3 regions of the Klebsiella sp. F11 genome follow, and region 1 is predicted to be linked to each of the others. Evidence: predicted binding sites of a transcription regulator. Region 1 holds the regulator's gene; each other region holds the start of a gene.

Region 1 (4,230 bases):
GGGCGGCAACTCTCCCTACGTGACCGACGAGTATCGCGACGCGCTGCTGGCGCAGTTCCCCCAGGCCCGCGCGCACGTGATTGCCGGCGCGGGCCATTGGGTCCATGCGGAGAAACCGGAAGCGGTATTGCGCGCCATTCGCCGATATCTCTCCTCTTTAGCGGCATAACTGGCTAAAAACTGCCCGACCGCGCCGCAGAATGCCCGCGGTCGTTGGCGCAGCGGTTCGCCTGATGTATTATGGCGCGCTATCTGTGTCGGCAATGGCCCGACAACTCGTTTCCCCGAAGTCACTCTGAATCATGGCAAAAGAACAAACGGACCGTACGACATTAGATTTGTTCGCAACCGAGCGTCGCCCGGGTAGACCAAAGACCAATCCGCTTTCGCGCGACGAACAGCTGCGCATCAATAAACGCAATCAGCTTAAACGCGACAAAGTTCGCGGCTTAAAGCGCGTGGAGCTTAAGCTCAACGCTGAAGCGGTCGATGCGCTCAATGAGCTGGCCGATGCCCGCAATATGAACCGCAGCGATCTGATTGAAGAGATGTTGATGAACCAGCTGGCAGCCCTGCATAGCCAGGGTAAAGTCTGAGAAACCGCAAAAACAGCACTTTCATGTAGCAGAGTGTGCAGTCGGGCGTGATTGCTGTTTCCGCCCCCTCCCCTGTTCTGCTATGATTGCCGTTATCTGCGGGCATTACGCCACTACCACATCATTAAGTATCAAGAGGTTATTTTACTCATGGCAATCATCGGCATCTTTTTTGGCAGCGACACCGGCAACACCGAAAATATTGCAAAAATGATCCAAAAGCAGCTTGGTAAAGACGTTGCTGATGTTCACGACATTGCCAAAAGCAGCAAAGAAGATCTGCAGGCTCATGACATTCTGCTGCTGGGCATCCCGACCTGGTACTACGGTGAAGCGCAGTGTGACTGGGACGATTTCTTCCCGACGCTGGAAGAGGTCGATTTCAACGGTAAGCTGGTCGCCCTGTTTGGCTGCGGTGACCAGGAAGACTACGCTGAATACTTCTGTGACGCGCTGGGTACCATTCGCGATATCATCGAACCGCGCGGCGCAACCATCGTCGGCCACTGGCCAACCGCGGGCTACCATTTCGAAGCCTCTAAAGGTCTCGCCGATGACGACCATTTCGTCGGTCTGGCTATCGATGAAGACCGTCAGCCTGAGCTGACCAACGAGCGCGTAGAGAAATGGGTTAAGCAGGTTTCTGAAGAACTGCACCTCGAAGAAATCAAAAACGCCTGATCGTTAACGGCGCTATCTTGGGATATCGCCGTATTAATAGGTAAAAGCAATAAAACTAATAGCTACAAGTTTTTAACTTTTAATCACATATCTGTACAATGTCCTCTGATTTAACGAGGAGACGTGACGCAGTTTGTAGCCTGTGCCTCGTTTTTGACAGCATACAAGGCTCGATGCTTGCGGTTTTCATTTCATCATGGCAGTTCTATAATGAGACGCGTTACATCGGGTGATTCTCTGTATTACTTCCGCTAATGGAAGTAGATCGTTTAGCAACAGGACAGATTCCGCATGACTGACAACAATACCGCATTGAAGAAGGCTGGCCTGAAAGTCACACTTCCACGATTAAAAATTCTGGAAGTGCTGCAGGGGCCGGATAACCATCACGTCAGCGCGGAAGATTTATACAAACGCCTGATCGACATGGGTGAAGAGATCGGTCTGGCTACCGTTTATCGCGTACTGAACCAGTTTGATGATGCCGGCATTGTTACCCGCCATAACTTTGAAGGCGGTAAATCCGTTTTCGAGCTGACGCAGCAGCATCATCACGATCATCTGATTTGCCTCGATTGCGGCAAAGTGATTGAGTTCAGCGATGACTCCATCGAAGCGCGTCAGCGTGAAATTGCCCACCGTCACGGCATCCGCCTGACCAACCACAGCCTGTACCTGTACGGCCACTGTGCGGAAGGCGATTGCCGCGAAGATGAACACGCGCATGATCCGCTGGAAAAATAATTTCCCGCAGCGTAAGCAGCAAAAAGCCAACCCGAAGGTTGGCTTTTTTTATGCCCACAAATAGGAAGTACGGGGGAAATCAGGGCCGGGTATTGTTGCGGCGGATCTCTTTCCAGATCTGGTCGCAGCGGGCCTTCACCGCCTGATCGTTGCCGGTGCGGGTCGCCTGGATACACTGCTGATAATCCAGCACGCGCACGCTTTCCTGCGTGGCGAACTGCTGATGCTGCTTATCCTCTTTAAGAACGTTCAGCACGCTCTGGCAGGCCTGAACTTTATCCGGATTCCCTTCCGCCGTATTGATACAGGCGCTATAGGCATCCTTCAGTTTACTGTCTTCTTTTGGCGCCGGTGACTGCGTACAGGCCACCAGGCCCGATGCCAGCATGGCGATGAGCAATAGCTTTTTCATAATCAACCTCACGGACTGGCGGCAGGCTTACGCCCGCCGCTGCGGCATCAGAAAATAGTGAACGGGGCAATAACCATAAACTTCACGTCGCGCTCATCCTGGAAGATGTTGCCGTAGCCGCCGCTCCAGCTTGGAATATCGGAGTGGTTGTCGTATTGGGTGAAGTGGAGCTTGAACAGCGTGCCCTTCGCCCGGCCGTCCTGTACGGTATACATGGCATCGAGGCTGTAGGCCGACTCTTCCAGACGCTTATCCGCGTTGTAGTAGGCATCTGGCGTCGCCATTTTGCCCGGCTTCGCATCCCATGCGTAAACGTAAGACGCGCCAAACGCCCAGCCCGGCATATTCCAGTTTTTCATGTCATACATGGCGCCGAAGAACACCGCTTTTTCGCCGTTGGCGTTGAAGTCGGAGCGGTTATCCCACCACACGTCCAGGCGGCCGTTAGAGGATGCGTAGGTTGGAGTCATACGCTGCAGGAAGTAGCCCTGCTGGCCCTCGGCCTTAACCCAGGTGCCTTCCAGACGCAGGTCCAGCACGTCGGCAACCTTGTAGCCGAAGGTCAGCGCCTGCAGCCAGGCGGTGCCGTCATAAATATCGTTCACGCCGCCGTTGCTGACCTTATCGCGGGTGCCGTAGAACTGATAGCTGGTGTTTAACGGGGTGCCGGCAACGTCAAATTTATAGCTGGCCTTGGCAAAATATTGGTCGATATAGCCCTGAGCCTGGCCAAACGCGGCCTCCAGCACGAGGTCATTTTTAAAATCATATTTGGCGCCCAGAGAGTGCAGATAATCGACTTTGGTCTTCTTATCGTTCTGGTAGAAATCATCCATCTCGATATGCCACGGCGCTTTATATTCGTTGGTCCACATGTAGGAGAAACTCAGCGCGCCGGCGTCGCCGTAATCAAAGTTGGCTCCGGCTTCGGCACCTTGATAAGTGCCCGGCATAAAGCTCCAGTGCGGGGCCAGCAGCGTTTGCCCGGTTGGCTGAATATAGCCAGCGCGCGCCCACGCCGGGCCAAACTTAAATTTCGCCGCCGCTTTGTAGAGGCTAATTCCGCTCTTATCGCCGGAGTAATCTTCGTCGTAGGCTTTATTTCTTGAGGAGAAGGCAATTTCGTTGGGGTGGCCGCTTTCGCTGCTTTCCGCCATTTCAATGGCGGTAAAGGCCGCCACGTCAATACCAAACATATCGGCAGCGTAGCCGGACTGGAAATCCAGGTTGGAGTTCCAGGTTGAATGCGAAAGGTTGGTTTTGTACTTATCGCCGTCGGTGACGTCTTTACGGTCGCGCTCGCGCTGCCAGTAATAGATACCGCCGGTTAATGTGGAATCATCAATAAAACCTGCTGCGCTGGCCTGCGGAACAACGATCCAGCTCGACATCGCGGTGACGGCGGCAATAGCCAGCGCCAGCGTACTACGTTTGCCACTAAACGTACGCATGTGCATATCCTCTTTGACGTTTTAAAACGCGGAGCCAAAGGCAAGCCGCGAAAAATAAATAAGACTGCTAAAAAGCGGGGCGGTAAAAGTTCGCATATCCGCTATGGATAGACTATTTTTCGTGACGCGAATTATCAATCTCTTTCGCCGACCAAAGCTTAAGATTATGACAAAGCGCACATAATCTATGTCTGTTTGTTACAGCCTTATATTTCGTACATTTAGCGCGGAAGTATTTGCAAAATCAGGATAAAAGTTGAGATGAAAGCGCTTACAAAGGATTTTTACACAATAATAACGAACGGACCCGACGGGATATATTACCGGCTGTAAACAAGATTAATTC
Region 2 (4,230 bases), 2.4 Mb from region 1:
CGCTGGCGCAGGGCCTGCTGACCGGCAAGTATCTTCAGCAGATCCCGGAAGGTTCGCGGATGTTCTATGAAGGGAAGCGAGATCGCGGCCTGACGGAAACGATGCTCAGCGAGTCGAACGTCCGGAGCCTGCGCCTGCTGCAGGAGATGGCGCACGACCGCGGTCAGAGCATGGCGCAAATGGCCCTGAGCTGGCTGCTGAAGGATAACCGGGTGACCTCGGTACTGATTGGCGCCAGCCGTCCGCAGCAGCTGGAAGAGAACGTCCAGGCGCTGGAAAACCTGACGTTCAGCGCCGAAGAGCTGACGCAGATCGACCAGCACGTGGCGGATGGTCAGCTCAATTTGTGGCAGGCTTCGTCGGATAAGTAAACCGCTGGCCCGGTAGCTAAACGCCGCCGGGCAGTCAGGAATCAGTGCTTAACTTTGGTCAGGCGATCGAGATAGCCCATCACAAACGCCGACAGCACAAAGGTCAGGTGGATAATGACGTACCACATCAGCTTATTGTCCGGCACGTTCTTCGCGTCCATAAACACCCGCAGCAGGTGGATGGAGGAGATAGCGACGATGGCGGCTGCCACTTTATTTTTCAGCGAGGTGGCATCCATTTTCCCCAGCCAGCTGAGCTTCTCTTTGCCCTCGTTGATATCCAGCTGAGAGACAAAGTTTTCATACCCCGAGAACATCACCATCACCAGCAGGCCGCCGACCAGCGTCATATCCACCAGCGACAGCAGGGTCAGGATCAGGTCCGACTCCCCTACGCTGAAGATCTGCGGCAGGATGTGGAGAATCTCCTGAAAAAATTTGATCGACAGCGCCACCAGCCCCAAAGAGAGACCAAAATAAACCGGTGCCAGCAGCCAGCGTGAGGCGTACATGGCATTTTCCAGAAAACGTTCCATAAGACCCTGTAAGTTAAAAAAATGAGCGGCATTATATCGCAACCCGCCAGCCTGAATGCAACATCCCGTCGGCGCAGCGGATCGGCAGACGTAAAAAAGGCTGGCGCAAGGCCAGCCTGGGGAGAGATGTCGGTGAGGGCTACTGCGCTTTAACGGTCTCTTCGCCCACCAGACCAATCTTCAGATAGCCCGCCTGATGCAGGGTATCCATGACCTTCATCATCGTCTCGTAGTCCACGGTTTTATCGGCGCGGAAGAAGACGGTGGTGTCTTTTTTACCTTCGGTCAGCGTATTCAGCGCATTAACCATCGTCTCTTCGGTAACCGGATCGTTGCCGAGGAACATGGTTTTATCCGCCTTCACCGACAGGTAGATCGGCTTTTCCGGACGCGGCTGCGGCTGGCTGGAGGACGCGGGCAGGTTCACCTTCACATCAACCGTCGCCAGCGGGGCCGCCACCATAAAGATAATCAGCAGCACGAGCATGACGTCGATAAACGGCGTCACGTTAATATCGTGCATTTCGCCGTTATCATCGAGATTTTCGTTAAAATGCATCGCCATAAAGCATCAACCTACTCGTAATTTCTGCGCGGTACGTACCGGCGTAGTGCCGCTGGCGCTGAGGTCCAAATCGCGGCTTTGCAGCAGCAGAACCTGGGCAGCAACGTCGCCGAGAGTGGCTTTGTAGCTGCCGATCATGCGGGCGAAGACGTTATAGATAACCACCGCCGGGATAGCGGCAAACAGGCCAATTGCCGTTGCCAGCAGCGCTTCCGCGATGCCCGGGGCGACAACCGCGAGGTTGGTGGTTTGCGTCTGCGCGATGCCGATGAAGCTGTTCATGATGCCCCAGACGGTACCGAACAGGCCGACGAACGGGGAGATGGCGCCGATGGTCGCCAGGTAGCCGTTACCGCGGCCCATATAGCGACCGACAAACGCCACGCGGCGCTCAAGGCGGAAACCGGTACGTTCTTTAATACCTTCGTTATCTTCGACGCCAGCCGAGAGCTCGAGCTCGTTCTGCGCTTCGTTGATAAGCTGTGAGCTCAGGCTTTTAGGATGGAAAGCGTTGGCGATATCGCTGGCCTGATCGAGGGAGCGCGCTTCGCCGAGAAGGTGCTGTTCGCGCTTGAGGCGGCGCTTGCTGGAGAGGATTTCCGCACCCTTGCCGAAGAAGATAGCCCATGTGACTATCGACGCCAGAATCAGGCCGATCATCACGACCTTAACGACAATATCGGCATGATGATACATACCCCAAACGGAAAGATCCGCCTGCATCAAATTATTACCCACTCTGAGTCTCCAGGACGTAAATCACAAAATCTGAGCACAATAATATCAAAACGGCATCGAATTGATAGTGGTTCTCATTAGTATTTACACTGTGCAGCAAATCACGTTTATTTTCCCTGCGCTTACGCAGTAAAAAAGTGGCCGCCGGGGGATTTGGTAAAATTTTTGCCTGTATCCGCCGTAAGCCGGTACACATCCGGGTATTCATGCTAGTTTAGACGTCCAGACGTATAAAAACAGGCAAAAAACATGGCTGACAAACATCTTGATACCTCCCTGGTCCAGGCCGGGCGCAGTAAAAAATATACCTTAGGATCGGTCAACAGCGTGATTCAGCGCGCTTCATCGCTGGTGTTCGACACCGTCGAAGATAAGAAACACGCCACCCGCAACCGGGCGAAGGGCGAGCTGTTTTACGGCCGTCGCGGCACGCTGACCCACTTCTCGCTGCAGGAAGCCATGTGCGAGCTGGAAGGCGGCGCCGGCTGCGCCCTGTTCCCCTGCGGCGCGGCGGCGGTGGCTAATACGATTCTGGCGTTTGTTGAGCAGGGCGATCACGTTCTGATGACCAATACCGCCTACGAGCCGAGCCAGGATTTTAGTACCAAAGTGCTTGCCAGGCTCGGCGTAAGCACCGGCTGGTTCGATCCGCTGATTGGCGCCGATATCGCCCGCCTGGTCCAGCCGAATACCCGCGTGGTGTTCCTCGAGTCTCCGGGGTCGATAACTATGGAGGTTCACGACGTTCCGGCGATCGTCGCGGCCGTACGCAGCGTCGCCCCCGAGGCAATCATTATGATCGACAACACCTGGGCGGCTGGCGTGCTGTTCAGGGCGCTGGATTTCGGCGTCGATATCTCGATTCAGGCCGGCACCAAATACCTGATTGGCCACTCCGATGCGATGGTCGGCACCGCGGTCGCCAACGCGCGCTGCTGGGACCAGCTGCGCGAGAACGCCTATCTGATGGGGCAGATGCTCGACGCGGATACCGCCTATATGACCAGCCGCGGCCTGCGCACTCTCGGCGTGCGTCTGCGTCAGCACCACGAGAGCAGCCTGCGCATCGCCGAATGGCTGGCGCAGCATCCGCAGGTGGCACGGGTCAACCATCCCGCGCTGCCGGGCAGCAAAGGGCATGAATTCTGGAAGCGCGACTTCACCGGCAGCAGCGGCCTGTTCTCGTTTATTCTCAATAAGCGGCTGAACGATGCCGAGCTGTCCGCTTATCTGGACAATTTCAGCCTGTTCAGCATGGCCTACTCCTGGGGCGGTTTTGAATCGCTAATCCTGGCGAACCAGCCGGAGCACATCGCCGCCATCCGCCCCGAGGCAGAAGTCGATTTCAGCGGCACGCTGATCCGCGTCCATATCGGTTTAGAAAATGTTGACGATCTGTTGGCGGATTTAGCGGCGGGCTTCGCGCGTATCGTGTAAAGTGACGGCCAGTGGCAATAATTGCGGACGTTCTGTTAGAGGCGGCCGCTTTTGTTGCGCCCGGGATCAAGGTGTTCTGGGCTCTTCAGGAGTACACTAGGCAAAAATACGGTACCACTTAGGAAAGTCCATGGTTGTTATTCAAGAGATTGTCGCCGCGCTCTGGCAACATGATTTTGCCGCATTGGCGAACCCTCACGTTGTGGGCGTTGTATATCTGGTCATGTTCGCGACCCTGTTTCTCGAGAACGGTTTGCTGCCGGCCTCATTTTTACCCGGAGACAGCCTGCTGCTGCTCGCCGGTGCGCTGATTGCTAAAGGCGTCATGGACTTTGTGCCCACCCTTGCCATTCTGACGACGGCGGCCAGCCTCGGCTGCTGGCTGAGCTATGTCCAGGGGCGCTGGCTCGGCAATACCGAGACCGTGAAGGGCTGGCTTTCCCATCTGCCGCAAAAATATCATCAGCGTGCGACCTGCATGTTTGATAAGCACGGGCTGCTGGCCCTGCTGGCCGGTCGTTTCCTGGCCTTTGTCCGCACCCTGCTGCCTACGATGGCCGGGATTTCGGGGCTCTCCAACCGC
Region 3 (4,230 bases), 2.1 Mb from region 1:
GAAGCGGAGGTCAACGCCCAGCATCACCGTTCTGCCAGGATCGGGCATGCTGATAACCGCTCCGGGCTGGATATCATAGCGATCGGTGACGTTATTAACGGTGGCAAAAAAGGTCGCATTTTTATTGAAAATATACTCGCCATACAAATCAACCTGGTAGCCGGAAGGGATTTCGATAACCGGGTTGGCCGCCGTTCCCTCAAGCCATCCCGCGGGGTTGGTTTTCGCCGAGTGATAGTGGTATCTGATGCCGGCATCGACGGTTTCGTTGAGGAACTTTTTCCCCAGGTTCACCGCGATATTTTGTTTAGCGGGGATTCTGGTGGGCGTTAACCCCCAGGCGAAGCCGAGGTTATTACAATTGCTGGTATTGTATTTTTGCGCATAGTAGTTTGAACACACCGCCGTTTTGCTATAGAACGTGGCGGAAATGGCCGAGTAGAACAGTTCGCTGTTGTATTTTAGCGAAAAGTCAATGCCGGATAAATCGAGCTTATCATAATTCATAAACGTGAAGTTATCCTCCCATGCCGGCATCCCCGCGGTTTTATCCTTTATTCCGGGAGAGATAAAGTTATTGGTCCGGTTGTTAAACCTGGAGAGGGAGAGGTCAAGCGCATCTTCTGCGGATAATAAAGCCGGGCGATGTATCTTAACCCCAACTTCTTTTTGCAGGGAGACCTCCGGCGCAATGGGGTTGGCCGGGTTATAGCTGAATATCTCGTTTGATACCGTGGTTTCATACAGGCTCGGCATTCTGTAGTTTCTGGCTGCTTTCACAAACAGGGTTGTGCCTGGGGTCAGCGCATAGCTTATTTCGGAACTCAGATCCGCTTTCGCCTGATATTTTACGCTTTCATTGGTCTGAAAATCTTTGGCTTCGGCATTGTGATAGTTAATTCCCAGATTGAGCTGGAGAGGGCCGCTCTCAATCATCCCGTTGACGAAAAGGGCATTCTCCCGCCTCTCACCATGCCGCGAGGTGGGGTAGGCGGTAAAGCGGGTCAGTCCGTCAGATTTTGGCGCCAGCGTCTCCTTTTGCGTTGACGAGCCGTAGCGTAGCGTGAGCATGTTTAGCTGGCTTTCATTGACGATGGCGATCCCGTTTTTATTGTTGCTATAGGCGTGCAGATATTGCTGAGCATTGGTCCCCAGCGCCCACAGGCCGTTATACTGCTTTAAGTTTGTATTGGTCAGCCAGTAGTTCAGATTTAGATTAAGCAGCCGGTTGTCAACCGGGGCGTAGGTATATCCGGCGCTGTAGGCGTTAACAATCGCGCTGCCGGGCTTCCACTGCGGCATGGATTCCACCCCTGCGGGCAGGGGCTCGAAATCGGCGTCGTTAGCGTTTTTATACCAGTAGGCGGCCAGCGTTTCGCCGGCCTGCTGACGATGGTTGCGGTAGGCAAGGTTGAAGTGGTGATCGTCGCCGGCGCTGACGGCAAGCTTATAAATAAACGACTCACTTTCGAAGTAGGTGTTTACGACCTCTTCATTTTTAAACACCACCGGATCGCTGAATTTATCAAATCCCTTTTTCCCCGAAAAATAGTTGCCGGTCGATCGTTTACTATAGGCAATAACGCTATCAACGGTATCATCTCTGAAACCAAAGGCCAGCGTGGCGGAGCCGTTTCTAAAATCGTACCCGCGGGGCTTGTCCGTCAGCTGATAATAGCTCTGCGCCGAGTAATCATCGGGAATATCCGGCTTTTTATTATTGTTAAAGGTTCTTAGTTTAAGCAGTAAGCCATAGCTATTGCCAGGGTTGATAATATTCTCGGTGGAGAGGGTTTTTATATTTATTACCCCACCGATGGCGCCGGATGAAAAGGCATTGTTATTCTGTGAGGCCCCCTTGCTGATGGCGATATTGCTGATTAAATCAGGGTCGATGTAGGTTCTGTCGCTGGTTCCCTGATAGCCCCTTGAGGTATGCGTTGACTGCAGAGAGCCGTCAATAAATACCGGAACGCGGCCTTCACCCTGCAGTCCCCTGATTCCGGGATCGATTGAACCCGCCTCGTTTCTCATATTATTTGACTGGATATAGGTTTCAGAGGAGAAAATATCGGCATTGGCAATCCCTCTGAATCGGTTTAGATCAGATCCGGAGAGGGTGTTTTCAGTGGTTCCCGTTGATGAAACGACCATCGTTTCTTCAGCGTCATTTTTTCCCTCAGCCAGCGTCGAACCCGTAAAAATCGACGTAGATAAAGCGAGGGTTAAGGCGCGCTTTCCCATAAAATTTCCTTATTTTTTAAAAAGATATCGAAAATACAACAATGTAAGCGATGAAAAACCAATAGCTGGTTAATTACCGGTTTAAAACGCTATAAAAATAAAGGATGGCAGTTTATGCTTCCGTTTGATCAAATGCAAATAGTTATCATTATCATTTAATTGGGGTGATTATAATTATCTGTCTAATGAATAGGGGCGAAACGGCGTGTGCTATCGGGCCGGCGAAAGCAAACCCTGCGGGAAAGGCGGGCATTATTTTTAATTTCAGGGTCACGATCGCGAATGGGTCCCCGCGATAAAGAGGAAATCAGGCAGGTGGGTTAATAATAAAAAATGAGCCCGCGTAAGGGAGATTACGCAGGCTAAGGAGGTGGTTCCTGGTACAGCTAGCATTTATGGGTTATGTTTTTCAGCGAAATGGATAATACCGGCTTTGAGCGAAACGGTATGTGATCCGTTTCTAATATCCGTGCATACTGAAAAAATAACCCTTATAAACTAGTTGCCATGTGGGTTTCGGGTGCTCTGGCCGGCAAAGTTGCGCATCAGCAGAGCATACTGCAGCACCATATCTTCCGGTACCGGCAGCCAGACCGTGTAGCCGTCGCCGGGGGCGACCGGCATCACTTCGCCTTTGCCATTTTCCATATGCTCGAGGGTGAAGTTGACGTTGCCCTGCGGCGTCATCAGCTCAAGGCTGTCGCCGAGGGTGAATTTGTTCTTCACCGCCACCGCCGCCAGCTGGCCGTTACGTTCGCCGGTAAACTCCCCGACAAACTGCTGGCGCTCGGAGAGCGAGTAGCCGTACTCGTAGTTCTGATAGTCATCGTGGGTATGGCGGCGCAGGAAGCCTTCGGTATAGCCGCGGTGGGCCAGCCCTTCGAGGGTTTCCAGCAGGCTTTCGTCGAACGGTTTGCCGGCGGCGGCGTCGTCGATGGCCCTGCGGTAGACCTGCGCGGTGCGGGCGCAGTAGTAGAAGGATTTGGTACGGCCTTCGATTTTCAGCGAGTGCACGCCCATATTGCTCAGGCGCTCAACGTGGGCGACGGCGCGCAGATCCTTCGAGTTCATAATGTAGGTGCCGTGCTCGTCTTCGAAGGCGGTCATATATTCGCCCGGGCGTTTAGCTTCTTCAATCATAAATACCCGGTCGGTCGGCTCGCCGATCCCCAGCGTCGGCTCAACGTTCTGCACCGGGATCGGCTCATATTTGTGAACGATATTGCCGACGTCGTCCTGCTTGCCTTCCTGGACGTTGTATTCCCAGCGGCAGGCGTTGGTGCAGGTCCCCTGGTTCGGGTCGCGTTTGTTGATATAGCCGGAGAGCAGGCAGCGGCCGGAGTAGGCCATGCACAGCGCGCCGTGAACGAAAATTTCGAGCTCCATCTCCGGCACCTGGCTGCGAATTTCGCCAATCTCTTCCAGCGACAGCTCGCGCGAGAGAATGACCCGGCTGAGCCCCATCTGTTGCCAGAATTTGACCGTTGCCCAGTTGACGGCGTTGGCCTGGACCGAGAGATGAATCGGCATCTCGGGGAAGTTTTCCCGCACCAGCATGATTAATCCCGGATCGGACATAATCAGCGCGTCCGGCCCCATTTCCACTACCGGCCGCAGATCGCGAACGAAGGTTTTCAGCTTGGCGTTATGCGGCGCGATGTTCACCACCACGTAGAACTTTTTCCCCAGCGCATGGGCCTCGTTGATGCCGAGCTGCAGGTTTTCGTGGTTGAATTCGTTGTTGCGCACGCGCAGAGAGTAGCGCGGCTGGCCGGCATAAACGGCATCTGCGCCGTAGGCGAAAGCGTAACGCATATTTTTCAGCGTTCCCGCCGGGGAAAGGAGTTCCGGTTTAAACATGATTTTCTCGTTCTGATGACAGGTCAGATTCGCCGCAGCTGGTGGGCGAGTTGGGGAGTGTCCCCACATTAAGGGCGGGCATTGTAGCGCCGTGGGGCAGGCAGGTAAACCCTTTCCCGCCGGCGG

The links. Region 1 encodes Fur, which represses iron uptake genes when iron is present. Its sites were predicted from a motif close to ATAATAATGAGAACNACTATCAA; they were not measured.
Region 2: the regulator Fur is predicted to act here: its motif matches at 2,272-2,294, upstream of exbB (tol-pal system-associated acyl-CoA thioesterase).
Region 3: the regulator Fur is predicted to act here: its motif matches at 2,377-2,399, upstream of AC1M2H_RS09265 (TonB-dependent receptor domain-containing protein).

Annotation. Positions count from the first base shown of each region.
Region 1 covers NZ_CM160060.1:3,984,828-3,989,057, forward strand. Annotated here, with positions in the region: gene ybfF (esterase) at 1-169, shown strand, start outside; gene ybfE (LexA regulated protein) at 303-596, shown strand; gene fldA (flavodoxin FldA) at 747-1,277, shown strand; gene fur (ferric iron uptake transcriptional regulator) at 1,569-2,021, shown strand; gene AC1M2H_RS19730 (ChiQ/YbfN family lipoprotein) at 2,101-2,433, opposite strand; gene chiP (chitoporin ChiP) at 2,481-3,884, opposite strand.
Region 2 covers NZ_CM160060.1:707,830-712,059, reverse strand. Annotated here, with positions in the region: gene mgrA (L-glyceraldehyde 3-phosphate reductase) at 1-371, shown strand, start outside; gene AC1M2H_RS03600 (TIGR00645 family protein) at 413-907, opposite strand; gene exbD (TonB system transport protein ExbD) at 1,047-1,472, opposite strand; gene exbB (tol-pal system-associated acyl-CoA thioesterase) at 1,479-2,210, opposite strand; gene metC (cystathionine beta-lyase) at 2,460-3,647, shown strand; gene yghB (DedA family general envelope maintenance protein YghB) at 3,778-4,230, shown strand, end outside.
Region 3 covers NZ_CM160060.1:1,857,730-1,861,959, forward strand. Annotated here, with positions in the region: gene AC1M2H_RS09265 (TonB-dependent receptor domain-containing protein) at 1-2,244, opposite strand, end outside; gene trhP (prephenate-dependent tRNA uridine(34) hydroxylase TrhP) at 2,743-4,104, opposite strand.